DNA from 3 places in the Gloeocapsopsis sp. IPPAS B-1203 genome. Region 2 is predicted to be linked to each of the others. Evidence: riboswitches for the same ligand, from Rfam matches in the RefSeq annotation. Region 2 holds a riboswitch; each other region holds the start of a gene.
What was found. Region 2 has a riboswitch for cyclic di-AMP ahead of ntrB (nitrate ABC transporter permease). Riboswitches for the same ligand answer to the same signal wherever they lie in the genome.
Positions count from the first base shown of each region.

Region 1: linked by a shared signal. The riboswitch ahead of CSQ79_RS17130 (hypothetical protein) and the one ahead of ntrB (nitrate ABC transporter permease) in region 2 are both predicted to bind cyclic di-AMP.
Region 3: linked by a shared signal. The riboswitch ahead of CSQ79_RS01270 (universal stress protein) and the one ahead of ntrB (nitrate ABC transporter permease) in region 2 are both predicted to bind cyclic di-AMP.

Region 1 is NZ_PEIG01000009.1:194,114-202,486, forward strand. Features, by position in the region: gene CSQ79_RS17110 (hypothetical protein) at 1-220, shown strand, start outside; gene dhaK (dihydroxyacetone kinase subunit DhaK) at 361-1,434, shown strand; gene dhaL (dihydroxyacetone kinase subunit DhaL) at 1,437-2,066, shown strand; gene CSQ79_RS17125 (YcjF family protein) at 2,124-3,641, opposite strand; cyclic di-AMP (ydaO/yuaA leader) riboswitch at 3,952-4,091, shown strand; gene CSQ79_RS17130 (hypothetical protein) at 4,219-4,422, shown strand; gene CSQ79_RS17135 (DUF937 domain-containing protein) at 4,639-5,184, shown strand; gene CSQ79_RS17140 (hypothetical protein) at 5,210-6,025, opposite strand; gene fmt (methionyl-tRNA formyltransferase) at 6,283-7,278, shown strand; gene CSQ79_RS17150 (DUF6464 family protein) at 7,287-7,646, opposite strand; gene CSQ79_RS17155 (GNAT family N-acetyltransferase) at 7,715-8,287, opposite strand.
Region 2 is NZ_PEIG01000001.1:661,727-670,099, reverse strand. Features, by position in the region: gene CSQ79_RS02995 (ABC transporter substrate-binding protein) at 1-1,050, opposite strand, end outside; gene ntrB (nitrate ABC transporter permease) at 1,083-1,922, opposite strand; cyclic di-AMP (ydaO/yuaA leader) riboswitch at 2,027-2,175, opposite strand; gene CSQ79_RS02985 (sensor histidine kinase) at 2,408-3,631, shown strand; gene bchD (magnesium chelatase ATPase subunit D) at 3,764-5,764, shown strand; gene CSQ79_RS02975 (GNAT family N-acetyltransferase) at 5,799-6,257, shown strand; gene CSQ79_RS02970 (pentapeptide repeat-containing protein) at 6,361-7,899, opposite strand; gene CSQ79_RS02965 (NACHT domain-containing protein) at 7,933-8,373, opposite strand, start outside.
Region 3 is NZ_PEIG01000001.1:254,950-263,322, reverse strand. Features, by position in the region: gene CSQ79_RS01280 (DUF1350 family protein) at 87-869, shown strand; gene CSQ79_RS01275 (SpoIIE family protein phosphatase) at 844-1,974, shown strand; cyclic di-AMP (ydaO/yuaA leader) riboswitch at 2,111-2,287, shown strand; gene CSQ79_RS01270 (universal stress protein) at 2,386-3,063, shown strand; gene CSQ79_RS01265 (pentapeptide repeat-containing protein) at 3,088-3,789, opposite strand; gene CSQ79_RS01260 (glutathione S-transferase) at 4,286-4,960, shown strand; gene CSQ79_RS01255 (hypothetical protein) at 5,327-5,635, opposite strand; gene CSQ79_RS01250 (hypothetical protein) at 6,434-6,940, opposite strand; gene CSQ79_RS01245 (DUF5049 domain-containing protein) at 8,196-8,373, shown strand, end outside.

The sequences.
Region 1 (8,373 bases), on a different contig from region 2:
GCAGTTATATATCTTCCCACAGTCACAAAAACAACTCGTCATCCGTGTAGCCCTACGAGGAATAAGCTATGAAACTATTGAAGTTAAAAATCCTCACTGGTTATACCGCCGTGTAGGAGAAAACCACATTCTCACGCTACGAGACAATCAGCAACAACTAGAAGTGAAAATTACTCTCAATCCTAATAGTCTTAGTCAATTAAAAGAACAAATTCCATAAATAGAGTGTTGAGTTAAGAAAATTCTTCTAATTCAAAATTCAAAACTAGCCAAAGCGCCACGACTCTTTAGGATTCAAAACTTTTGATGTGACTTGAAGTTACGTTTACACGTTTTAGCAGTATTGCAGGAGTCACCGCAATGAAAAAGTTGATTAATCGACCAGAAGATTTTGTGCGTGAGAGTTTGATAGGTATGGCAAAGGCTCATCCTGATCTTTTAAAGGTACAATTTGAGCCAACGTTTGTCTACCGTGCTGTTGCACCTGTACCAGGGAAAGTTGCGATTGTTTCGGGTGGTGGTAGCGGACATGAACCAATGCACGCAGGGTTTGTTGGCTTGGGAATGCTTGATGCAGCTTGTCCTGGTGAAGTTTTTACTTCTCCAACTCCCGATCAAATGCTAGCAGCAGCAAAACAAGTTAATGGTGGCGGTGGAATTCTTTATATCGTCAAAAACTATAGTGGCGATGTGATGAACTTTGAAATGGCAACTGAGTTAGCTCGTGCTGAAGATCTGCGAGTATTGAGTATTTTAATTGATGATGATGTTGCTGTTAAAGATAGTTTATACACCCAAGGAAGGCGAGGCGTAGGAACAACAATATTAGCTGAGAAAATTTGCGGTGCAGCAGCAGAACAAGGATACGATTTACAGCAAATTGCCGATTTGTGTCGCCAAGTTAATCTGAATGGACGCAGTATGGGAGTTGCCTTAACTTCTTGTACTGTACCAGCAAAAGGAACGCCTACTTTTGAATTAGGTGCTAACGAAATTGAAATGGGAATCGGCATTCACGGCGAACCAGGATGCGAAAGAATGTCGATTAAGTCGGCGGATGAGATGACTGAAATACTCGCAACGTCAATTTTTGAGGATGTCGCTTATAGTCGCACAGTACGTGAGTGGGATGAAAATAAAGGGGGATTTGTTGACGTGCAATTAACTGATCCTGAATGGGAAAAGGGCGATCGCCTTCTCGCTTTTGTTAATGGTATGGGTGGTACGCCACTGGCTGAATTATATATTGTCTATCGCAAACTTGCTGAGCTTTGCGAACAACAAGGATATCAAATTGTGCGTAACTTAGTCGGTTCTCATATTACTTCGCTGGATATGCAAGGTTGTTCAATTACACTACTGAAGTTAGATGATGAAATGATTCGACTCTGGGATGCACCCGTGAAAACCGCCAGCTGGCGATGGGGAATTTAATCATGGTGACAAAAGAGCAAATTCTACAATGGTTGCAGCAATTCACCAGTGCGATCGCCCAAAATAAAGAATATTTAACACAATTAGATGCAGCAATCGGTGATGCGGATCACGGGATCAATATGGATCGTGGTTTTCAAAAAGTCGCAAATCAGTTATCAAATTTTGCAGAGCAAGATATCAGCAGTATTTTGAAAAGTGTAAGTATGACACTTATCTCTAGTGTCGGTGGTGCTAGTGGTCCATTGTATGGCAGCTTCTTTTTACGCGCTAGTACCGCAGTTGTAGGAAAACAAGAATTGTCTAACGAAGATATGGTAAGTCTACTGCAAGCAGGGTTAGATGGTGTCTTGCAACGCGGCAAGGCTCAACTTAGTGATAAAACAATGATTGATGCCCTGTCTCCTGCAGTTACAACTTTTACCCAAATTATTAGGGAAGGAAAAACTACCACAGAAGCTATACAACAAGCTACATCTGCAGCAGAACAAGGAATGAAAGCAACTATCCCAATGGTGGCAAAAAAAGGTCGAGCTAGTTACCTAGGCGATCGCAGTATCAATCATCAAGATCCTGGCGCAACATCCGTTTATTTGATGATCCAGAGTTTATCTGAAGTACTTATTGAGTAACTAGATACAACAATTACCAATTACCAATCACCTATTACCAATTAGCAGCAACACTTTTCACGAATCAACTTTAAGCGGTTTAATCACACGCGCGATCGCTTCTTGCACAAAAACCTTAATAAATTCATCGCGGCGGTTGAGTTGAAACTGGCGTTGTACAACCTCAGTAATCCCACCATCACCCCAGTCTTGATCGTGGCGAAAATACTCAATAAAGCTTTTACCAGCAATCCGCGTGAGATACGCAGCAGTGACACCTTGAATTGCTTTACCAACAACAAAAGTCGCAACATGAAATTGCAACGCCGTAGAAAGAATTTGAATTGCACCTTTGACAATACCCAAACTTGCTAAAGTTTTTGCTAAGGAAAGTGCTAACTCTTTACCGCGTTCTAAATTCAATTCACATCCGTAGATTCTACCGATTTCTACTACCATTTGTGCATTGACAGCTGCTGTAGCGAGTAAGTCAACACCTGGCAATGGAGTGACAGAAACAACACCTGCACTGATCCATTGAAAGCGTTCTACTACCTTGTCGGCTTGGCGACGGCGTTGTGCATCAATAATTTGACGGGCTTCTTCTCCTAAGCGCTGCGATTGCAGTAAGATGTTATCTGCTACTAATTCTTCACCTTCCGCACGTAACACAGCAGCCATACGACGGAGTAACGGCATAATATCAGGTTCAGGGTGCAATACCTCACCATTTTCTGATGTCACAGGTTGAGGATTGGCAGCAATTGCCACTATATCGGTAGGCGCAATAAAGTTTTTTACTCGTTCGCGCAGTTGTGCGAGGATAGTCTCGCGGTCTTCATCGGTGTATAGATCCGTTTTATTCAAAACTAAGAGCGATCGCTTGCCAATTTCCGCTAGAGTCTGTAGTGGTTCGTATTCAGAACGTCGCAAATCATTATCAACAACAAACAATAATAAATCGGCTTCTGTCGCCAATTGTCGTGCTAAGCGTTCGCGTTCGGTTCCTGCAACTCCTGCTTCTAAAATTCCTGGTGTATCGGTAATTAAAATCTTGCGTTCCATTCCTTTGAGCCGCAAGCTGTAAGTTTGCCCTTCTTGTGTTGTCCCCATTGGTGCAGCAACTTGTCCAACAATCCGCCCAAAAATAGCATTGACAAGCGAAGTTTTGCCTGCTGAACCTGTTCCAAAGACAACGACTTGCAACGCCCTACGCGACAAACTTGCTTCAATTTCCCGCGATCGCTCTAACAATGCTTGACGTGCCACTTCGTCTTGAATTTGTGTCAGTTGTTGTTGGATGGCACGTAGGTTTTCTTCGGCTGCATCAGTACGTTCTTCAGGAATCCGAATTTGGCGTTGTGCCCGTCGCCGCGATCGCTGTTCGCCTCTTTGTACGATTGCAATGTAGTAAATGACTACACCAATCAGCAATACTACCAAAGCAATAATCAAAAATAGCAACACATCCGCAAGTAGCGGTGAAGTGTAAGACAGTTGCCACAACAACTGTGACAAGCTAGCAAATAACCACAGTAATAGCCCTAAAACAACAATTAGGGCGACAAGCAGCATGACAATGCGTGGAAAAGGCATTTCAGAGGAATGACAAAGAGATGCTTTTGATCTTAGTCTGCTTGCTATTAACTTGAATGCGCCAGCAGGAATACAGCAAATAGAAACGCCACACATTGCGATCGCTGTATTTTCAGATATTAGTAAAACTTAATATTGCGTAAAAGTCTTACACAGATATCACTATAAGCTTAATGCTTTGGGCTTCCATCTCCTAGAGCGTCGATATCTATTTAGGAGGATTGCGTAGTAGAAAACATTCCGCTATATTACCCATAACTGATGAGTTATTAGCTTGAGAATCAAATATGCAAGTATTACTTATCAGCAACTTAGTGGGCAGCCTAATCTTCAACCGCTTGCGGTTAAAGAACGGAGGAACCAAATTTTGGGGCAAATCTCAGTCGATGAGAGAGACACCTTCCAGTCTTAGCCCGTCAGCTAACTTCGTAGGCAATGGAAGGAGTACCTTTGGACGTCAGCTTCAAGCCAAGTGTCCTAGGGTTCTCCCAGTAAATATCACTGACAATATAGTTGTGTGTATTTGCGAACATTTTGACCCACCTCGTCCACCGCTACAAGTAAACAGAGGTAAGGCATGAAAAATTATTACAAACAATGGATTCTACTTGCAAAACAAGAGCTGAATGGTATTGTTGTAGACTACACCGATCCCGAAGGAAACCATTACAGTGAACCCTTCTGTTTTCAAACTATTGATGAAGCGATCGCTTACGGTCAAGCCTGTATTGACCGTTTGATTCGAGTAAAATCTAAGTCTCCTATCCAAGCAGAGTCATAAAGACAAGCTATTGGCTGTTAGCAATTAGCTTTTAGCTTGGTGTTCAAAACAAAGGAGAGGAATTAGTAAATAACTATAAATTCCTAAGTCGAAAGCTGGCGCGATCGCGTTTTCTTACTCCCGATTCTGATGTCTTCAAATTTTTCTACTGTTAGCTAGAGGTTTTCAACTTGTTGAACAGGGAAAATTGATCTTGCCCATAACTTGAGAAAACCCATGAAACTTTTCGATCAAATTCTTGGTGCAATCAATAATCCTTCACAACAAGCAAGTTCTGGACAGCTAGCTAACATTCTAAACACAGTACAGCAGCTCAGCAGTAGCTACAATACTAATCCTTCCACAATGCAAACACTTATGTCTGTGGTAGGCAGTTCTGTGCGTTCAGGGCTACAACAAAAGCGTTCTAGAGACGGTTACGACCAAACACAAGCATATGTAAATCAATATAGTGGCGCCTCACCAAGTCCGCAAGCAGTTTCTGGACTTTTTTCTCAGAACCAGGTTCAACAGCTAGCACAACTTGCCGCGCAACGGACAGGTTTAAATCCAAACATGATTGTACAGATGTTGCCTATTTTAGTGCCAATTGTGCTGAATTTGTTGCAAAGTGGCAGCCGCGCGCAAAATGCCCCAAACAATCCTCAAACGAGTCAAAATACTGTACTAGACACTTTTTTGGATGCAAATGGCGATGGAGAAGTAGACATTGCTGATGTTATGCAGCTTGCTGGACGCTATCTTGGTCAATCGCGCTTTTAAAGGAGTTGTGAATTCCTCTGCTATCTTAGCGGGAAGCAATTTGTTCTCCCGCCCAAAGTTGCATTTGTCGTAGACCAAAAACAACAGGTTGCTCTACACTTGTTGCCAGTGATGTTTGCCCATTCTCTGCCACTGTCCACATTTGCCATTGCTCATCACCTAACTCACCAACCCGAAAGACAACTCGACTGGGATCAGTTTGACTCCAACCCAATAAAATTGACATGGCATGGTTATTGAAGACTTGTGCAGGAGCAAGTGTTGTTGTCCGGTTTTGATATCGATGCCAAACAACAGCATAATCAGAAATATCAGAAGTACTAAAGAAGCCTTCAAATTGACGTGCGAGTAAGCGATCGCTTGACTTTGACCAACCAATGGGAGATAAAATCGAGATAACTCCTGGCGTCGCGGCTTTTCCTTGCGTCATCAAATGAAGCGCCAATGGAGACGAGGCTTTGACTTCTTGTAGCTGTCCAGTGCGTAAGTTTTCTAAAAACATCACACTGCTGACTTGGCTACGATAAAGTTCTGGCTGTACTTGCATTTGAATGCGACTGTAAGCAGCATACTCGCCATCAGGAGAGAGTAGTGAATGGCTGCGGTAATACCGTACCCCAGAACCTTCGCGGGCACTGACATCCTCGTAAGTTTTCATCACCCAATTCCAAGGAACTGGATAAGGGCTATTTAGGGGATCGATTGATACTGAAGGCTGATCGCCAGTTTGTTGTTCTAAAGGAATAGATTTTAAGGACCTTGAAGCGATTGCTTCAAGAGATTGAGCCGAAGCAGACTGAATTAGTGTAACTCCAGTTGACGGCATGAGTAACATAGCCATAAGCAATTTGAGGCATGGCTGTGGGCGAAACCATCCTGAGAAATAGCGTTGTAGCATTTATACAGTTTTAGGTAGGGCGGTGGCGAGGTAAGCAGCGCCTAAGTAGGCAATTTGGCAGTGTGCTACTTCAGGTATAACAAGATAAGTAGTCAACTGAGAAGACCATTTTCATTAAATTTTTCTACGGCTTGAGTTGGAAACATCAAAATTCAGATAAAGTGGCACAAGCATCCTGCCCGTGACAACCGTCGCTTTTAATGAAAGTCGTATTTTTTGGGACTCCTGATTTCGCAGTACCTACTTTAAAAAGACTGCTACAACACCCAGCAATAGAAGTTGCTGCAGTTGTCACTCAACCCGACAAACGTCGCGGACGTGGGAATCAGTTAAATCCTTCACCAATCAAAACTTTAGCTTTGCAGCATGATATCGCTGTATGGCAACCGCAAAGGGTTAAAAAAGATGCAGAAGCTTTAAATCAATTGCGACAATCTCAGGCAGATGTTTTTGTCGTCGTTGCTTATGGGCAAATTCTGTCCCAAGAAATTTTAGATCTGCCTCGTTTGGGCTGTATCAACGTGCATGGCTCAATCTTACCAAAATATCGAGGCGCAGCGCCGATTCAGTGGTGTATCTATCACGGTGAAACGGAAACTGGAATTACAACAATGCTGATGGATGCAGGTATGGATACAGGTGCAATGCTATTCAAAGCCTACACACCAATTAATCTCCTTGATAATGCTCAAAACGTAGCGCAACGACTAGCGGAAATAGGTGCAGATTTGCTGATAGAAACGCTGTTGAAGTGGGAACATCAAGAAATTCAACCAATTGCGCAAGACGACACCCAAGCAACTTATGCGCCATTAATTAAAAAAGACGATTATATTTTAGATTGGTCAAAACCAGCGATCGCATTACATAACCAAGTACGGGGATTTTTCCCCAACTGCGTCACCAGCTTTCGGGAAGAGTCTTTAAAAGTGATTGCCACAGTTCCCCTTGGCGCTGCCTATTCGTCATTACTACCAGAATTTAGTTTTTTAAAGGAGTATACTTTATTGTCAACAGCAGTTCCAGGTGAAGTCGTCAGCATTGCCAAGGGAACGGGACCAATTGTGCAAACAGGCGAGGGATTATTATTATTACAACAAGTGCAACTTGCGGGTAAACGTCCGCAATCAGGATGGGATTTTGCTAATGGTAGTCGTTTAACAGTAGGAGAAAAGTTACAGACTACAGCACTATAATTGAGTTCTTAAGCTTCAGCAATTTCATAATAACGACAGCGATCGCATGGTCCTTCAGGATTCACGGCACAACGAATTAACTCTGAATGGGCATTGTAACGGCAGCTAGCATCTCCAATTACCCAACGCCCAGCAACAAGGCTTTTTTCACTCGGACGTGGCGCTGACTGGACGTAAATTGCCACCTTATGCAATCGATATCGTCCCGATTTTAAATGGTAGCGGTGGCGCCGCTCTAATACAGCGTAAGTTTTACCCTCAAGATCGAGATAGTTTCCTGGTTGGGGTGTCCAATCTAATTTTACGCTACCCAATGATTGACGTGGGTGCGTCAAAATAATCTCCGTTGGTAGTGACTCTGACTCCATAATCTCTACTCAATGTAAAGCTAACTACATTTGGATGGTATCGCGATCGCACAGCTAACGTGGCAAGTTTAGATTCTGCTTAAGGATTCAAACTCATCTTTGTTGAGTGCGTGGATAACTAAATCGTTACCCAATTCATCTAAAAATCTTTTTTCTCTTTTTAACCCTATTTTCTCCATAACTCGAATCGAAGGCGCATTCACTGCCAAAGCAACCGTAAAAACACGGTGCATTCCTACCTCACGAAATCCTTTCCAAATCAGTGCTTTAGCCCCTTCTGTAGCATAACCTTTTCCCCAAATAGCTTTGCACAATCGATATCCCAATTCAATGTCATCGCCATCGGCGAGTTGAGGATTGAAGTAAGCTGCATGAATTGCTGGACGTAAGTAGAACCAACCAATGAATGCTTGGCTTGACTTTTCAACGGCTGCCCAGCAACCGTAACCATCGTATAGTTCGTAGTAAGCTAGATATTGTGGTAACGTTTTTGTTTGAATTTCTGTGGAATTTGGTAGTTGACCAACATCAGGTGTCAAACGGGTGACTTCAAGATCGCTATTAAGTTCAAATAAATTATCTGCATCATCTTTAGTGAATTGCCGCAAAATCAATCTTTCTGTTTCTAAAAATATCGTCATCTTCAAAGCGAAAATCAAGGCTGTAACACTGATAGCAACGGTCAATTATAGTGAGAACATTGTAGAAGCTCAGAATTATTGCTCCA
Region 2 (8,373 bases):
TATTCTTTCTTGGTTATCAAAACCGCCGTAATTGTATTCACCGACAATTGCTGCACGAGTTAAATTCAGCTTGGCACCAGTAAAAGATCTACTTGTAAGAATTTCGGCAACTTCTTCCCGATTGTTAGGATTGCTGCAATACTGACAGGCTTCGATCATCGCTTTGACAAGCGATCGATAAGTCTTAGGATTTTCATCAATAAAAGACTCCATAACTGCTAAAAGTCTATCTGGGTGTCCTTGCCAAATCTCTTTTCCTTGGGCGAAAGTAAAGCCAATGCCTTCGTTACCCGTAATTGCTCTTGTATTCCAAGGTTCTGCCACCATATAAGCTTGCATCGCACCAATGCGCATATTGACTACCATCTGCGGCGGAGGAACAATAATGATGCGAAACTCTGCGTCGGGATCGACTCCTGCTGCTGCGGCTAAATAACGCACAAAGTACTCATAAATTGCCGAACTCAGTACAACAGCCCAAACTTTTTGTTCTGCTGGCAAATTCTGAAAATAGCGACGAAAATCTTGCCCAAACTCAGCTAAATTACCGTTATACTCCCGCCAAGAACGCAAGCCTGATTCCCACATTGCTTTATTCATCGTCATTGCGTTACCGTGACGGTGAATTGTCATCGCAGCACACAAGGGTGCATGACGCGCACCTTCCGCACCGGTACGGGCATTTGTCACTGCGCCACAGACAACAGGAGAAGCATCAAGGCGACCAAATATAATACCATCGCGAGATGTACCCCAGCTTGCCTCACGACTGAGTGTGACATTTAAACCATACTTGCGAAAAAAACCTTTTTCCCATGCCACCGCAAACGGCGCACAATCATTGACAGGGACGTATCCTACAGTAAGGTTAGGTTTTTCTAATGTTTGTGGATCGACGACTTGTTCCACTGCCAAAGCAGCAGTAGATAGTCCTTGAGGTGCGCGATTAGCATTAATAGCACACGCAGATAATGCCGCACTACCTACTGTCGCACCCATTCCTAAAAGAAAGCTGCGCCGACTCCAATAGTTCTTGTCGGTATAATTCATATCAGCAATTAGTCGTCAATAATTAATAGTTCCTAACTTTTCGGGCGATGCGTTATCAATTCCTGAATTTTGCCTACAGCATAATCAAGCACCAATCCTGTTAAGCCAATAACTAATACAGCTAGGAAGACTGAACTTAAATTGAGGCGACTCCATTCATCCCAAACAAAAAAGCCAATACCAACACCACCTGTAAGCATTTCTACAGCAACAATTACAAGCCATGCAATGCCGAGACTGATTCTTAAACCTGTAAAAATGTAAGGCAAACTCGCAGGTAAAATAATTTTGGTAATCTGTCGCCAACGCGGCATTTCCAATACTCGTGCTACATCGATATAGTCTTTATTAACGCTAGAAACTCCCAAAGCTGTATTGATAATTGTGGGCCATAGTGAAGTGATGAAGATGACAAAAATAGCAGAGGGATCGGCTAAATTAAAGATAGCAAGCGAAATAGGTAGCCATGCGAGTGGCGATACAGGTTTGAAAATTTGAATTAAAGGATTGAGTGCTAGCAAGGCTTGCTGAGACATCCCAATCAGAAAACCAATCGGTATGGCGACTAAAGCACCTAGTCCAAAACCAATTAATACCCGTCTTAAACTTGCCAGTAACAACCAACCAAGTCCTAAATTCCCTGGTCCCCGTCGGTAAAATGGGTTCAAAATGTAGTCTAAATTGGCGATGAGTGCCTCAACTGGGGTAGGCATTAAGTTGGTTAAGAAAGTGGCAATAAACCACCACAGAATAATCACTCCTAAGAAACCAGCAGCAGGAAGTAAAACAGCATCCCGCACTACAATAGGTCGTACTTTTTTCCAGGTACTGTGTCCTGCAACTGCTAAAACAGCAATCAGGTTAAACACTATTAAACTCCCCTCAGGATTAAAAGCAGGCACAAAAAACTATGTGCGTTACTAGCTAGGAATACTGACGAGAGCAAACTATTAGTAGTAATAGAAATGCTAACTCTTCAGTCTCCTCTCAATGCCTACGAAGTTAGCTGACGGGCTAGGATAGAGAGTTATCCCTCTGCACTTAACAGATACGCCCCAAAACTTTGGTTCCTCCGCTCTAGACTCACCTTGCAAGGCGAGATACTAGATTAGGCTGACTTACTCATGATAAATTTTTACTACTATAGCACAGGGTTGCCACAATATCAAGATTCGTTACGTCTTAAGGATTTTCAGGGTGAACCTTAAAAGTTGCGATCGCATCTAGCACTGCGCTGTACAATCGCCACAAAGCATGAATCAGGCTCGCGTAAATAATTCAGTGGGCGATCGCTTCATAATTACACTAATTTAAAACAAGTAGACTTGCTTTATTGCGTTGTGCCAACGCTGCCAAAATGTTTGATTTTAGCCAAATACTGCTTGATAAAAGCAACACAATTATCGATAACTGGATAGAAGCTGTACGCCGAGATCGGCAGATTGAAAGTGCTGAAGGTATGTGCTACACAGCAATACGCAATCACGTACCTCATGTGCTCGAAGCAATGGCTACAGTGCTATCAAAAACGACAGAGGATGATATTCAAACCCTGATTGAGGCAAGTTTAGTACACGGCATTCACCGTGCGGAAGAAGGTTTTGACCCAAGCGAAATTGCCCGCGAGTATCGCTTACTAAGACGAGCAATTTTCTCAGCATTAGAACCAGATTTACAGCAAGTCTCGTCAACAGAAGTTATTCGAGTGTTTCGCCTTATAGATGCAGTTGTCGATGATGCGATCGCTCGTTGTTTTCAAAGTTATGTAGAGGAACGACTGCGCGAATTACAGCACCTTCAATCGCAATTAACACTACACAATCAAGAACTCACCCGCTTAATTCGAGCAAATCAAGAGAATTTTTCTCACCTTGCTCATGAGTTAAAAAATCCTTTAACCTCAATTATTGGTTATTCAGATTTGTTTATCCGTCTCCAAAATAAAACGGACATCAAAGATAACTATAAAAATATCGAACATATTGAGCGCGTATTGCGTAACGGTAGACATTTGCTGCGTTTGATTAATGATGCGCTAGAGATATCGCGATATGAAGCAGGGAAAATGACACTACATCCTGCACCGACCGATGTATGTGCTGTGATTCAAGATGTGCTAGATATGTTACAACCAATGGCGCAAGCGAAAAACTTACAAATCACTGCAGACTTAGCAGATGCGCCACTAGAAGTGATCACTGACGCATTACGTTTTCAGCAAATTGTGACAAATCTTGTGAGTAATGCCATTCGTTACACGCCATCAGGAAGCGTAACCGTAAGATGTAATTCATTAGCAGATAAATGGGCGATCGCAGTCAGTGATACTGGTATAGGTATTGCCCCAGAAGATCAACCACGAATTTTTGAACCCTACTATCGCATCGACGACATTCCAAAATCCCACTTACCAGATAGCACAGGTTTAGGACTCGCAATTGTTTCTCGCTTAGTCAAACTCCTACAGGGTGAAATCGAACTTGTTTCCCAAATTGGAATTGGTTCAACATTCACGGTAATCTTACCGGTAGAAGTTAATGAGAGGTCAGGGATCGGGGATTACAGATCAGCGTCAAAATAGTATTATTGAATGTTTCCGTCTCTGCAAAAAAAATGTGCAAGCTAAAAAAGCATTCAAGCTCTAAGCAGTCTCATTCTAAGATTAGAAAATCACCCCTGACCTCTGACCTTTGATCCCTTTTTAGTAAAAACAATGCCTGTACTCAATTCCTCCTCAACCATGACAGCCTTTCCATTAACCGCTGTTGTTGGTCAAGAAGCAATAAAATTGGCACTGCTACTTGCAGCCGTCGATCCAGGATTAGGAGGAGTCGCGATCGCAGGTCGTCGCGGTACGGCAAAATCAGTTATGGCGCGCGCACTTCACGCACTTTTACCTCCAATTGAAGTTGTCAAAAATTCGATTTGTAACTGCGATCCTCACCGTCCAGAAGAATGGGACGAGCAGTCGAGCATCGGCGGTACACAACTAGAAACCGAAGTCATTCCCGCACCATTTGTCCAAATTCCCCTAGGCGTTACTGAAGATCGGCTATTAGGTTCAGTTGATGTTGAACAGTCTGTTAAACAAGGAGACACTGTCTTTCAGCCAGGATTACTCGCCCAAGCACATCGCGGCGTTCTCTACGTCGATGAAATCAATTTGCTAGATGACAATATCAGCAATCAACTATTAACTGTTTTAACTGAAGGGCGCAACCAGATTGAACGCGAAGGAATTAGCTTCCAGCATCCTTGTAAGCCACTATTTATTGCTACATACAACCCCGAAGAAGGCGCACTACGCGAACACCTCCTCGATCGCATTGCGATCGCCCTTTCCGCCGATGAAGTCTTAGGCATTGACGAACGCGTTCAAGCTGTTGAACAAGCTATTTCTTATGCGCGATCGCCCCAAGAATTTCTCCAGCAATACAGTGAAGACATCGACAGCCTCAAAACTCAAATCATTCTAGCGAGAGAATGGTTAAAAGATGTCAGCATCAGCCACGAGCAAATTGCTTATTTAGTTGATGAAGCCATCCGCGCGGGAGTTCAAGGACATCGTGCGGAACTATTTGCCCTCCGCGTTGCCAAAGCCGCCGCCGCACTCGATGGACGCACCGCAGTCAATGCAGAAGATTTACGTCGGGCTGTGGAATTAGTCATTGTCCCGCGAGCAACAATCGTACAAATGCCTCCTGAAGAGGAAACGCCACCGCCACCACCGCCACCACCACAAGATCAATCTGAACAACCCCAGGAAGAACAAGAAGAACAAGAACAAGAACAGGAACAACAAACACCACCCAGTATCCCTGAAGAATTTGTGTTTGATCCTGAAGGAGTCATTCTCGATCCCAGTGTGCTGTATTTTGCCCAAATGGCTCAACGTCAGGGTAAAGCAGGAAGCCGCAGTGTCATTTTCTCAGAAGATCGCGGGCGTTATGTTAAGCCAATGTTACCAAAAGGCAAAGTCCGACGCATTGCAGTTGATGCAACACTCCGCGCCGCAGCCCCCTATCAAAAAGCACGTCACGAACGCCAACCGAACCGGAAAGTGATTGTTGAACAAGGCGATATTCGCGCTAAGCGTTTAGTTCGCAAAGCTGGCGCATTAGTGGTATTTGTCGTTGATGCTTCTGGTTCAATGGCACTCAACCGCATGCAAGCTGCCAAAGGTGCTGTGATGCGATTATTAACAGAGGCGTATGAAAATCGCGATCAAGTCGCCTTGATTCCGTTTCGAGGCGAACAAGCTGAAGTATTATTACCACCAACACGTTCAATTGCCGCAGCCCGACGGAGATTAGAAAGATTACCTTGTGGAGGTGGTTCGCCACTAGCGCATGGTTTAACACAAGCCGTCCGCGCCGGAACAAATGCTCAAATGTCTGGTGATATTGGTCAAGTTGTCATTGTCGCAATTACTGATGGACGCGCAAATATTCCCCTATCGCGATCGCTAGGTGAACCTCAGATCGAAGGTGAAAAACCGGATATCAAAGGGGAGTTATTAGATATTGCTGCAAGAATTCGCGCTTTGGGAATGCAGCTACTCGTCATCGATACCGAAAGTAAATTTATTTCTACAGGATTTGCCAAAGAACTTGCTCAAAAAGCTGGAGGAAAATACTATCATTTACCAAAAGCAACCGATCAAGCGATCGCTGCGATGACAAAGAATGCAATATCAAGTTTGAAGTCTCGCTAAGTGGCTAGTAGTTAGTGGTTAGTGGCTAGTGAAAGTGAAACAGGAATTGCCATTAGGATGTTCGCTTCGTCCCGCCCTTAAGAATGACATTTGGACAATTCGCAAATTAGTGTTCAGTGCTAAACTCGATCCAACTCAATTACATTGGTCGCAGTTTTGGGTGATTGAGTGTCATCACAAGATTGTGGCTTGTGGGCAACTACGTAGTTTTGAGACAGCACAAGAACTTGGTAGTTTGGTTGTATCACCAGCTTGGCGCGATCGCGGTTTGGGAAGTTATTTAGTTACGCATTTAATTGCACAAGCAACACAGCCACTTTATTTAGAATGTGTCGGTAGCAAACTAGCTGAGTACTATACTCGCTTTGGTTTTGTGCCGATTTCGTGGCAAGCGCTACCCCAAAGCCTTAAACTCAAGTTTGGTATCTCACAGCTAGCTGCCAAGCTGGTTCCTTTTTTGTCGGTAACTATTATGCAGTATCAAGATAAATAAGTGGGTAAGAATAAAAAAATGAAAGGCTGTCATCGGTCGATGATAAATGGTCAGTAGATTAGCAATTTAGTATTCAACGACGAGGAAGCGATCGCAATTATTTTCAGTCATGAACGCTGCCATCAGGCATGATCGCTAGACTCAAGTTTGCTCCTGCAAGATTGACTCCACTTAAGTTCGCCTGTATTAAATTTGCTTTTTCAAGATCGGCATTGCTTAAATCTGCCCCACGCAAATCTGCTGATGTGAAATTTGCTGCATTTAAGTTAGCATTACTGAAATTAGCACCACATAGATTAGCTCTACTCAAGTCTGCTCCACTAAGATTTCCTTGAAACACAACCCCAATTAAATTTGCACCTTCTAAAATCGCACCACTAAAGTTTATCTTGTCAAGATGTGTGTTTTTTAAATTTGCATGACTCAAATTAGCTGCGATTAGGTTTGCGCCGTCTAAACTTGCTCTACTTAGGTTAGCTTCTGTCAGATTTGCTGCAATTAAATTTGCATGTGTTAAATTGGTCTCACTTAAGTTAGCTGCACTTAAGTTAGCTTGTAGTAGAATTGCACCATTTAAATTTGCTTTCCTGAGGTTTGCACCATTCAAGTTGGCTTCACTCAGATTTGCACCACTCAAGTTTGTGGCATAAAGGTTTGCTTCTTGTAAGTTCGCTTGTGTCAGATTAACTTCTGCAATATTGTAACCCGCTAGATTAGCTCTTAGTAAAGTGGTATTGGGAGCAATCAAGTACGCTCCCGATTCTGTTAAGTTAAAATCATCAGGAAATACTGTAGATAAGTCATAAGCTGCTTGATGTAGGTTCGCGCCTTGGAGATTTGCGCTTTCAAAATGAGTAGCAAATAAAATAGTTCGACTTAAATTAGCATTACTCAAATCTGCATTCAAAAAATTTACTTGACGTAAATTTCCGTTACTAAGATCTGCTCCGCTTAAATTAGCTTCTTCTAAATTTACTTGAAAAGATAAATCAATATTCCTCAAGTTTGCTTCACTTAAGTTTGCTCGTTCAAGATTAGTTCTAGTAAAAATCGCTTGATGTAAGTCTGCTTTTTCTAAGTTTGCCCCACTCAAATTAGTGTGCTCTAGTATTGCCTTATAAAGATTTGCATTTTGTAGATTAGCACTGCTAAAGTTTACTAAAGCAAAGTTTGCTTTTCTTAGATTGGCTTGTACCAAATTAGCTTGACTAAAGTTTACGTTTTTTGCGTTCAAAGATTTACTACTTAAATTAATCTTTGCAAGATGATAGCCTGTAAAGTCATACTGTCCGTTATTGTAGCGTCTCCAAAATTCTTCAGGGGTAATGTTTGGCTCGCTAGCCTGATTAATACTAGAATCTCTACTAGGATTGTCAATGTTGATACCTGAACTTAAATTCTGAGTATTAGTAATGAATACGTTGAGTTCCTGTAATTTAGCTAATGTGTTTTGCAATCTAACCAGTTGCTGCACTTCAGGTCGCTTATCAAACTGTTCGCTTAAGCTATCCAAGCGCTGTTTCAGCCCTGTTAAATATTTAGCCAGAACATTCTGCTGTTGTTGTAACTGATCAATTTGGGAGTTAAGCTGTTGGTAATTACTTGGTATTTGCTGCAAAGGATCTAACTCTTTGTTAGACATAAGAGTGCGAAAAACTATTCAGTAATTTATCTATTATGCACTCACTTCCAGTACCGAGGAAAATTCTGCTGATAAAAATAAAGTTTGCTTTAACTCTTCTTGAATGCTGTCAGTTAAATTCCCTGCATTTTCCATACCTTCAAATAGAACCCTAGACAATTCATAATACTGTTGCAATACTAGCTTTTGAGAATCACTGAAACGGCATTTTTGTAATTCTGACGCTATATTATTTAATTGAGTAGAGTTAGCAGCTAAGTCAGTAGACAAACTGTTATCTAAGTTACAAGAAATTTCAGCCTCAATTTCTAAAATGCATTCTATACAAAAAGCTCGAAATGCTGCTGGATTATAGACATTATTAACGCTAAAAGATTTTTGTTCTAGCCACTTTAGAAAAGGTTGAAGAGTCAGTTTTTCCTTAATGAATACATCAATTTTTTGCTTTATCAATATCAGTAGATAATCTGCATT
Region 3 (8,373 bases), 410 kb from region 2:
GATGAGGAGGTTCATTAGTTGAAGCAGGCTATTTTAAACTTGCCTGTGATTTGAGACGAAATAACTAATCGAGCATAATTGATTGCATGGAATGGAAGGAAATCGCTGGTAACTGGGTTTTAGTTCCCCGCCATCCTGTGGGAATCATACATTTTCTCGGAGGAGCTTTTGTTGCGACAGCACCACAATTAACGTACCGTTGGTTGTTAGAACAACTAGGGCAAGAATATGCCATTATTGCTACTCCGTTTGTTAATACTTTAGATCATGTCGCAATCGCCGAGACTGTTTTGACCAACTTTGAAAATGCGATCGCTGAATTACACGATCGCGCATTGCTACGGCGGCGTTATCTGCCAACCTATGGCGTAGGACACAGTATGGGTTGTAAACTACATTTACTCATTGGTAGTTTATTTAATGTAGAACGTGCAGGGAATATTTTTATGTCTTTTAACAACTATGCTGCACGCGATGCCATTCCCTTAGTACAACAGTTTACTCCTACGTTTACGGTAGAATTTACACCTTCTCCTGTGGAGACAACTAACTTAGTTCGCGATCGCTATCGTGTTCGTCGCAATTTGCTGATTCAGTTTACTAATGACACAATTGACCAATCGACTGCTTTAAATCAGCTGTTACAACAGCGCTTTCCTGATATGGTTACTTTACAAACATTGCCAGGAAGTCATACAACACCTTTAGGTCAAGATGTGAGGTGGCAAACTGGAACAAACTTTACACCATTTGATGCGATGGGACAGTGGTTTAAGCAGGAAATCTATCGCGATTTAAATCAACTAAAACGCACTATTGTGTTGTGGCTCAATCCTTTTTCCCATGTCTCTAATCTTAGTAATCGATGATGACCCGACAGTACAGATCGTGCTTTCAAGGGCACTAGAAAATCAAGGCCATCAAGTTGTTGTCACTAATAATGGTGAAGATGGAGTTACATTAGCACGCCAGTTGTATCCTGGTTTAGTTATTTGCGATTGGATGATTCAGCAAACCTGTGGGCTAGATGTTTGTCGCAAAATTAAAGCTGAACCGATATCGCTAGTATTTTTTATTTTTCTGACAGATTTAGATTCTGTAGCTGATTGCGTTCAAGCGCTTAATGCTGGTGCAGATGATTTTATTACCAAGCCAATTGACCAAAATGAACTTACCGCGCGGGTACGTGCTGGATTACGCTTGCACCAAATGAGTCGGGATTTACAAAAACAAAAGCAATTGCTAGAAGCAGAATTAGGTGAAGCCGCAGATTATGTGCGATCGCTACTTCCCCCACAACTCAAAGAACCACTGACTATTAATTCTCGATTTATTCCTTCCCAAAGACTGGGTGGAGATTGCTTCGATTACTACTGGCTAGATCCTGACTATTTAGCTATTTATCTACTTGATACTGCTGGACACGGACTCGGAGCTACACTTCCTTCCATTTCAGTACTCAATATGTTACGTTCTCGCGCTCTCGATGGCATTAATTATTATCAACCGACTGATGTCCTGAGAGCCTTAAACAATACTTTTCAAATGACCACTCAAAACTCTAAGTACTTTACGATTTGGTATGGAGTTTACAACCGAGTGAATCGTCAACTTATTTATGCTAATGCTGGACATCCACCTGCTGTTTTATTCTCAGAAACACCTGCGTTGCAAATAACGAAACTCGATACTCCAAGTATTCCTATTGGTATGTTTCCTGATACCAACTACAAAGATAAGTTTTTTCAGATCCCTGAGTCGAGTACGCTTTATATTTTTAGCGATGGAGTATATGAGCTGCATTTGGCTGACGGTTCAATTTGGCAGCTCGATCATTTTATTGATTTACTCAGCGCTGATCATGCCGCAGGTAATTGTGATTTAGACAACATTTTATCTCAGTTAAGCCAGATAAATTCTCAAGATAGCTTTGAGGATGATTTATCGATTCTTCAAATTAGATTTGACAATTAAAGAATAAATAATGTTAATTCAAAAAGCCTTTGAATACATAAGTTTTTCTTAATTTAGAAAACAAAATCAAGACGTTGCTTGGTACAATAATCAATGGTAGAATTTAGTGAATTTGAGTAAGTCAGCCTAATCTAGAATCTTCTTAAAGTTGTATTTTAAATTAATTAAGAGAAGGCTAGAACGGAGGAACCAAAATCTGGGGCGTATCTAAAATTGAGCTTTAATCATTTTGATAAAACCAAAGATTAAAGCAGAAGGACATCTCTCAGTCCTAGCCCGTCAGCTAACTTCGTAGGCATCGAGAGGAGACTGAAGAGCAAGCATTTCTACAATGACTTGTATCTCGTTCAGTGTCTGAGGCTCGTACTGCTCGTTTTTTTGTACCTGCTTTCGACATAAGGTATCTAGCGAATGAACATCAAGCCAATGTTAGCGCGCCTACAAAGCGCAACAGAAACGAATGTCATAGAAAGAATGATGCTGCTAGCACCAGATGCATCGCAAATTCAGGAAACCACTAAGTCGGTTGACTTGGTTGTGGGTTATAACAGTTCTCCAAATAGTCAAACAGCACTGGATCTAACCTTGTGGATTGCTCATCAAACTCGCCTAGCAACTCAAAAGCAAGTTACTGTTCACGTAGTGTATGTTCTAGAAGAACACACTCAGCATCGCCATTGCCCAATTTCTCCTAGTTTTGATCTAAGCAGGTTATATAGTGAGAGTATTTCGCGAGAATTAGCTCACGTAGCCAACAGAGGTTCTCGGTCGAATGCGACACAACATTCAGAAATGCTACTATTACAGCCACGCATCGCATCACCAGATTTATTTGAACAAGCTGACTTAATTTTATGGCAAGCCAAGAGCCTTGCAGCAGAATGGCGGGGTTCTCTTGTTGCTCATCTGCGGTTTGGTAACGTTGCTTCAGAACTCAAAGCAGTTGTAGAGTCAGAAAATGCATCTTTGCTGTTTTTAGGTTGCAACTCAGCAAATCATTTAATCGTTCAGCAACTTGGTTCTAATTTTCCGTGTGCTGTACTAGGTATAGACTTTGCTACAGGAAAAGTACTTGCTGGTGTTCACTAACAAGTTGACTTTACAACTCACTCATCACAACAATTCAGCTTTTGCTAGTTCAGTTTCAACAACCTTAGCACCTTCCAAATTTGCAAGAGTTAGCTTAGCTTGACTCAAGTTTGCACCTGTAAGATCTGCTAAAGTTAAATTTGCGCCTGTAAGATCTGCTTGTGTGAGGTCAGCATCTTTCAGGCAAGCACGATATAAATTAGACTCTTTGAGATTTGCTTGCGATAGGTTTACTCTTGTTAAGTTGCACATTGACAAAGTTGTTTTACTCAAGTTTGTCAAACCTAAATCAGCATTTGTGAAATCTGCTGCAGTTAAATCAGCATAGCTCAGGTTGGTTTGCCAAAGGTTAGAACCGCTCAACTTTGCCCAACTTAGATTGATTGCAACCAATGTGTTAGAAGTGATGGTTACACCCCTTAAGTTCGCATTAGTAAAGTTTTTTTCACCGGCTTGATAGCGTCGTAGCAACTCGTTAGCAGTCAATCGAGTGAGATAAGTTACTTCTGCTCCAGAATAGCACCATTGTGCTTGGATTAAGCTAGCAGCAGTATTGACAGCAACCTCATCACATTTATTCATGACGATACCGTTGCATCCATCCCACTCGCCGCCCAACATAAAAGCAATTTCATTAGCTGCAGTTGGTGTGTCGAATAAGATAACGTTTTGCTTTGGTGAGAACCAATCAGTAAATTGAAGTAAGCGTTGTGGAAGTAGTACCATTGGAAGCGAAAAGCTGTTTACAGAAGAAAGATTTTTCGAGAATTAATATATGCTGTGATAGTAACCATTGAAGATAAATAGGTTCGGTCTTTAGCTAATGCAGTAGGAAGCCGTTTGCTAACGAATGTTGGTTTGATTCTGAACGTATTTCTTTTAATGCTTCTATCATAACTCCTTTATAACAAGTGTTATAACTTGAGTTGTGAACAATGCGACGACGATCTGCATATATTTTGAGCCAATGGCTCTATTCCCTTTACACCTCCACTGAAAGCTAAAAGCTTACCAACATCGTTTAAAACAACAAAATGATGTTGACAAAACTAGCTGTAGAAAGTTTTTATAACAGCTACAAATCATGTAGTAGCACTAAAAAATAACATGAGCCAATAAATAAAAAAACTAGTCTGAATCTGCATTCTAATACCATTTGATGATGTGAAACTTACTCATTTTTTGTCATGCTGTGCTGAATAGATAACTGAAAAATAACCTTATGCTCGTCGTTCACCACCTAAACAACTCCCGCTCACAACGTATACTGTGGTTGCTAGAGGAACTCGGACTAAATTATGAAATAAAGTGCTATGAACGCGACCCAAAAACAATGCTTGCGCCAGAGTCACTACGCCAAGTGCATCCTTTGGGTAAGTCTCCAGTTATTACCGATGACGCGCTAACGCTGGCAGAATCTGGGGCTATTATTGAGTACCTAATTAAGCAATATGGTAAGGAACGGTTTGCGCCTCCACCAGGTACACCAGAAAGGTTACGGTATACTTATTGGTTACATTATGCTGAAGGCTCAGCAATGCCGCCACTATTGTTAAAGTTAGTGTTTGATCGCATTGAAAAGCAGCCATTGCCTTTTTTTGTCCGTCCGATCGCACGACTAATTGCAAGTCGAACTAAAAGTTCTTTTATTGAACCTCAAATTACACAACATCTTAATTATCTAGAAGCAGAACTTGGAAACAGCTTGTGGTTTGCGGGTGAGGAATTTACTGCAGCTGATATTCAGATGAGCTTTCCTATCGAAGTGGCGGTCGCACGAGCAGGCTTAGAAGATACAACTCATCCAAAGTTGATTAGCTTCCTAGATCGTATTCATGCACGTCCAGCATACCAACATGCTCTAAAGCGAGGCGGTACTTACAAGCTTCTCAGTTAGAATGGTTGATAAGCGATCGCGCTTACAGAAATACTAAGAGTTTGCAATTATTGTGAAGTTTATCTAAAAATGTACACTGCGATCGTGCAGTTACCTGCCAACTTACTTTACAAGTAAGGAGTCTCATTCTTGTATTTGTTGCAACTTTGAAATAATTTGTTAATGACTGTATTGCTAACTCGATAGGTATATTCTCTAAGCCAAGATTGAAGAATTTCTGAGGCGTCTAGACCAATGCAACCTCAGAGTCTTGAGAAAAGCCAACAGAACAAGTGAGAAAGTTTTTTTAGCACAAAATCAGCATCGAATATAATGACTAGCGATCTGCACTATTACCTATTTATTGCCTCTACAAAAACTACAAAATCAACCCTTATCTGGATTTTCTAAAAAGCTTCTCCGCATCTCCATCAAGCTATTAATTCGAGCGTTACTAAATTTCATCGTTTCCTCTGCCATCTTCTTAATTTCAGTATCTGAAGATTGCATTGCTCTTTGAGCTGCATCAACCATCTGCATATGTAGCAAGATCATCTCATCAATGAATGGTCTTGTTCTAGTAGCATCAAAGCGACTACGTGGATACATTTGTGCGATCAGGTTTTGAGACTTAACAGTGTTGACATTAGCGATGGCGTTGCTATTTGGTTGTGTAGCTTGTACAGTGGTTGCCATAGCTAGGTAGAAAATGGTCGCAAGAGCAGAGTTCTTCAAAATCGAGTTCATAGAAATGGTTCTCCTTCATTAGTTTCTTAACTGGTTTGTGTTAGAGTACCAACGCTGTACTAGACTTCTAGACAGTGTTAGAAAATGCTAGAGTATTTCAACCCTGGTAACTCAGATTATACTTAGCTCATCTGAGAACTCCCTGAGTTTTAGCTGTGAGTTTTCTAAAGTATGGATATCAACTCACAAAAAAACGACTACAACGATAATTACAAATCTCAGTAGTCTTAAATAGCTAAGGATATAGAGTAGATTCTCACAACAGTAGTAACCAAACTTTCAAGTGCAACAGCTGTAACAGACAATTTTGTCTAGATTTAAAAAACAAGATGATTGAACAGAACACCAAAAGTTAATAGATAGTAGACTTACACAGTTAAATCAATTCCGCTTCACTAGCTCCATAAATAAATGTTTTTCCTTTTCTTCCTCAGAATTTTTGAGAAGCTTTGTTGTGATTTATGCTTCGATAACTGTGAGTTTATCAATGTAATAAGACTTGAAACAAGCTTTGGTGACTTGCCTTATTTTACTTAATACAATAGAGCAAATAATTTGTATTTTTCTTTACAGAAAATTTCTAGAATTTATTTAATCTGAGTTTTAAAAGAACATAGGGAAATTAATACAAAATTTCTGTACTTAATACTCACTCATCCCACTCTACAGATAGCATAAGAAAGAATAGAAGGGGGTGAGAAAATTCAAAGAATATGTATGTCTCCCCCTACTACTCCTACTCACTCCTCACTCAGTTACGACGTATCGCTCAAGTCCAGTAAGTGGTGGTAGAGAACAAGAGATTTCGTAAGCTCCTCCAGGCGATTGGGGTACGGCAGCTATGTTGATCGTGAAATCTCCAGCACTAGTAGTGACGCTGGATATTCTCTCAGAAAAAACATTTCCGTTCGCTTGGTAGGTGCGCATCTGGCACTGAGTTGTGGCACTCGGAGGGGTGCCGAAGCGTTGCAACTGAATCGTAGCAAAAGGACCATTAAAGCTGTTGTCGCTGCTTCCAGTAATGTCTCGGACGATAGGGCAGCGCACAAGCACTGGGTTATTGGAATTGTTGAAAATCCCACCGTTTCTGTTAACGTTAGAAACATCAGTACCCTGTGCAGGATCGCACATGCTACCTACGTAGACTTTAGCATCCCCAGCCAAGGCAGCGGTAGAAATTCCTGCTGTAGACATTAAGGTTACGGCGAGTGCAAGGAGAACTTTGGATTGTGTTAAAGGTTGTGTATATTTCATAGTTACCTGTTTTTATATTTCTAGTTAGTTGTGCTTCAAAAAAGTTTTGATGTCCGTGCCTTTTAATGCGTGACCAACTTTCATTTACAAAACTAATTTGAAAATCTGTATTTGTCGTTACAGAAAATCTCTGCATCTTACCCATCGAATGCTCAAGAAAACCTGAGTTGATCTCTATAGCTCTCTGTTTTGTTGTTGAAAAATGTGATATTACTACAAACTAAAAACGCTAAAACACATAGATTTCTAAAAAAATTAGTAAGGTTTTACTACCTCTGAAAATCTCGGTTGCAAATTAACTGCAGTGTTTGATGTGACAAAAGTAACGAATTTTGAACAAGTGCTAGAGTGGGAGTCTGGTAAAATTAAACCTATGAACGGATGGCAGAGACTTACTTCCGCCTACTTGGTAAGCTATTTGTATTAATATTATTAAATTAACTGCGATTCCCAGGAGAAGGCTAAACCTGGAATTGATTTCTCCATAAGTAAAAAAGCTCAGAAGTTGTAAATACTTCTTACAGAGCTTGCAGAGTGCTGGTATGTTACGTAAAAGAAACGACAGCATCGCACTCTTGTCGATTTTTATAGAAAATGTCTGAGTGACAGATAAATAACTGCATAATTCTCTGCTTTCAGACAGATAAATATATAGGCATAGCAATTAGCTTGCCTGATCTACTCTATATACTGAACGCCATATTTGTAGCCCAAGCCCTGGTTTTATGCTAGGGCTTTATAATTGTTGCTTATAGTGACTATATTGTTTATCCTTAGTCAAAATCTGACATTGTTGATATATGCACTTCCAGCATTACAGAGCGCATACAAGCAGTCAATGATTTCGTGGAGGTAGGATATGAGGTTCACCTCAACTTTGCTGCGGTTATTTACTATGATGCCTAGCAATCGGACTACGAGCAGTTGTTTATGCAGATTGATAGATATTTCTCAACAAGCTGAGGTCATGTTCTTGACGCATAATGACCATTTGCACAAAGTTTAACACGACATGGCATCCTCAAGCTGAAAAATGTTGTGGCGACCTGATATGCAAGAACAAAAATACTCTCAGACTGGCGGGTTGAACGTACGCTATAAGCTGAACTTGAAGAAGACGTTAATTCAGGAGTTCTGCTTATGGTCAAAACACTTGCCCTATTGTCATATTGGCTATGCATTTTAATGGTTTTGATTGAGAAAATTTATGCTGCATTATTGAAGATAGAGCAACCTAGCTAATAGGAAAAATAAGATGACATCAGTTAAAAACGAGCGTCCTCATAGTTTAATGCCAACACTATTAGAAATTCGAGATAGTGGTAATTGCGGTATGCTGGAGTTTTCTTGTGTAGTTGATGAGCTGAAAGCTACGGGTTATGAGGAAGTAGCAGCTTGGCTAGAAAGTCATGAAGCAAGTTATAGGCAGATAA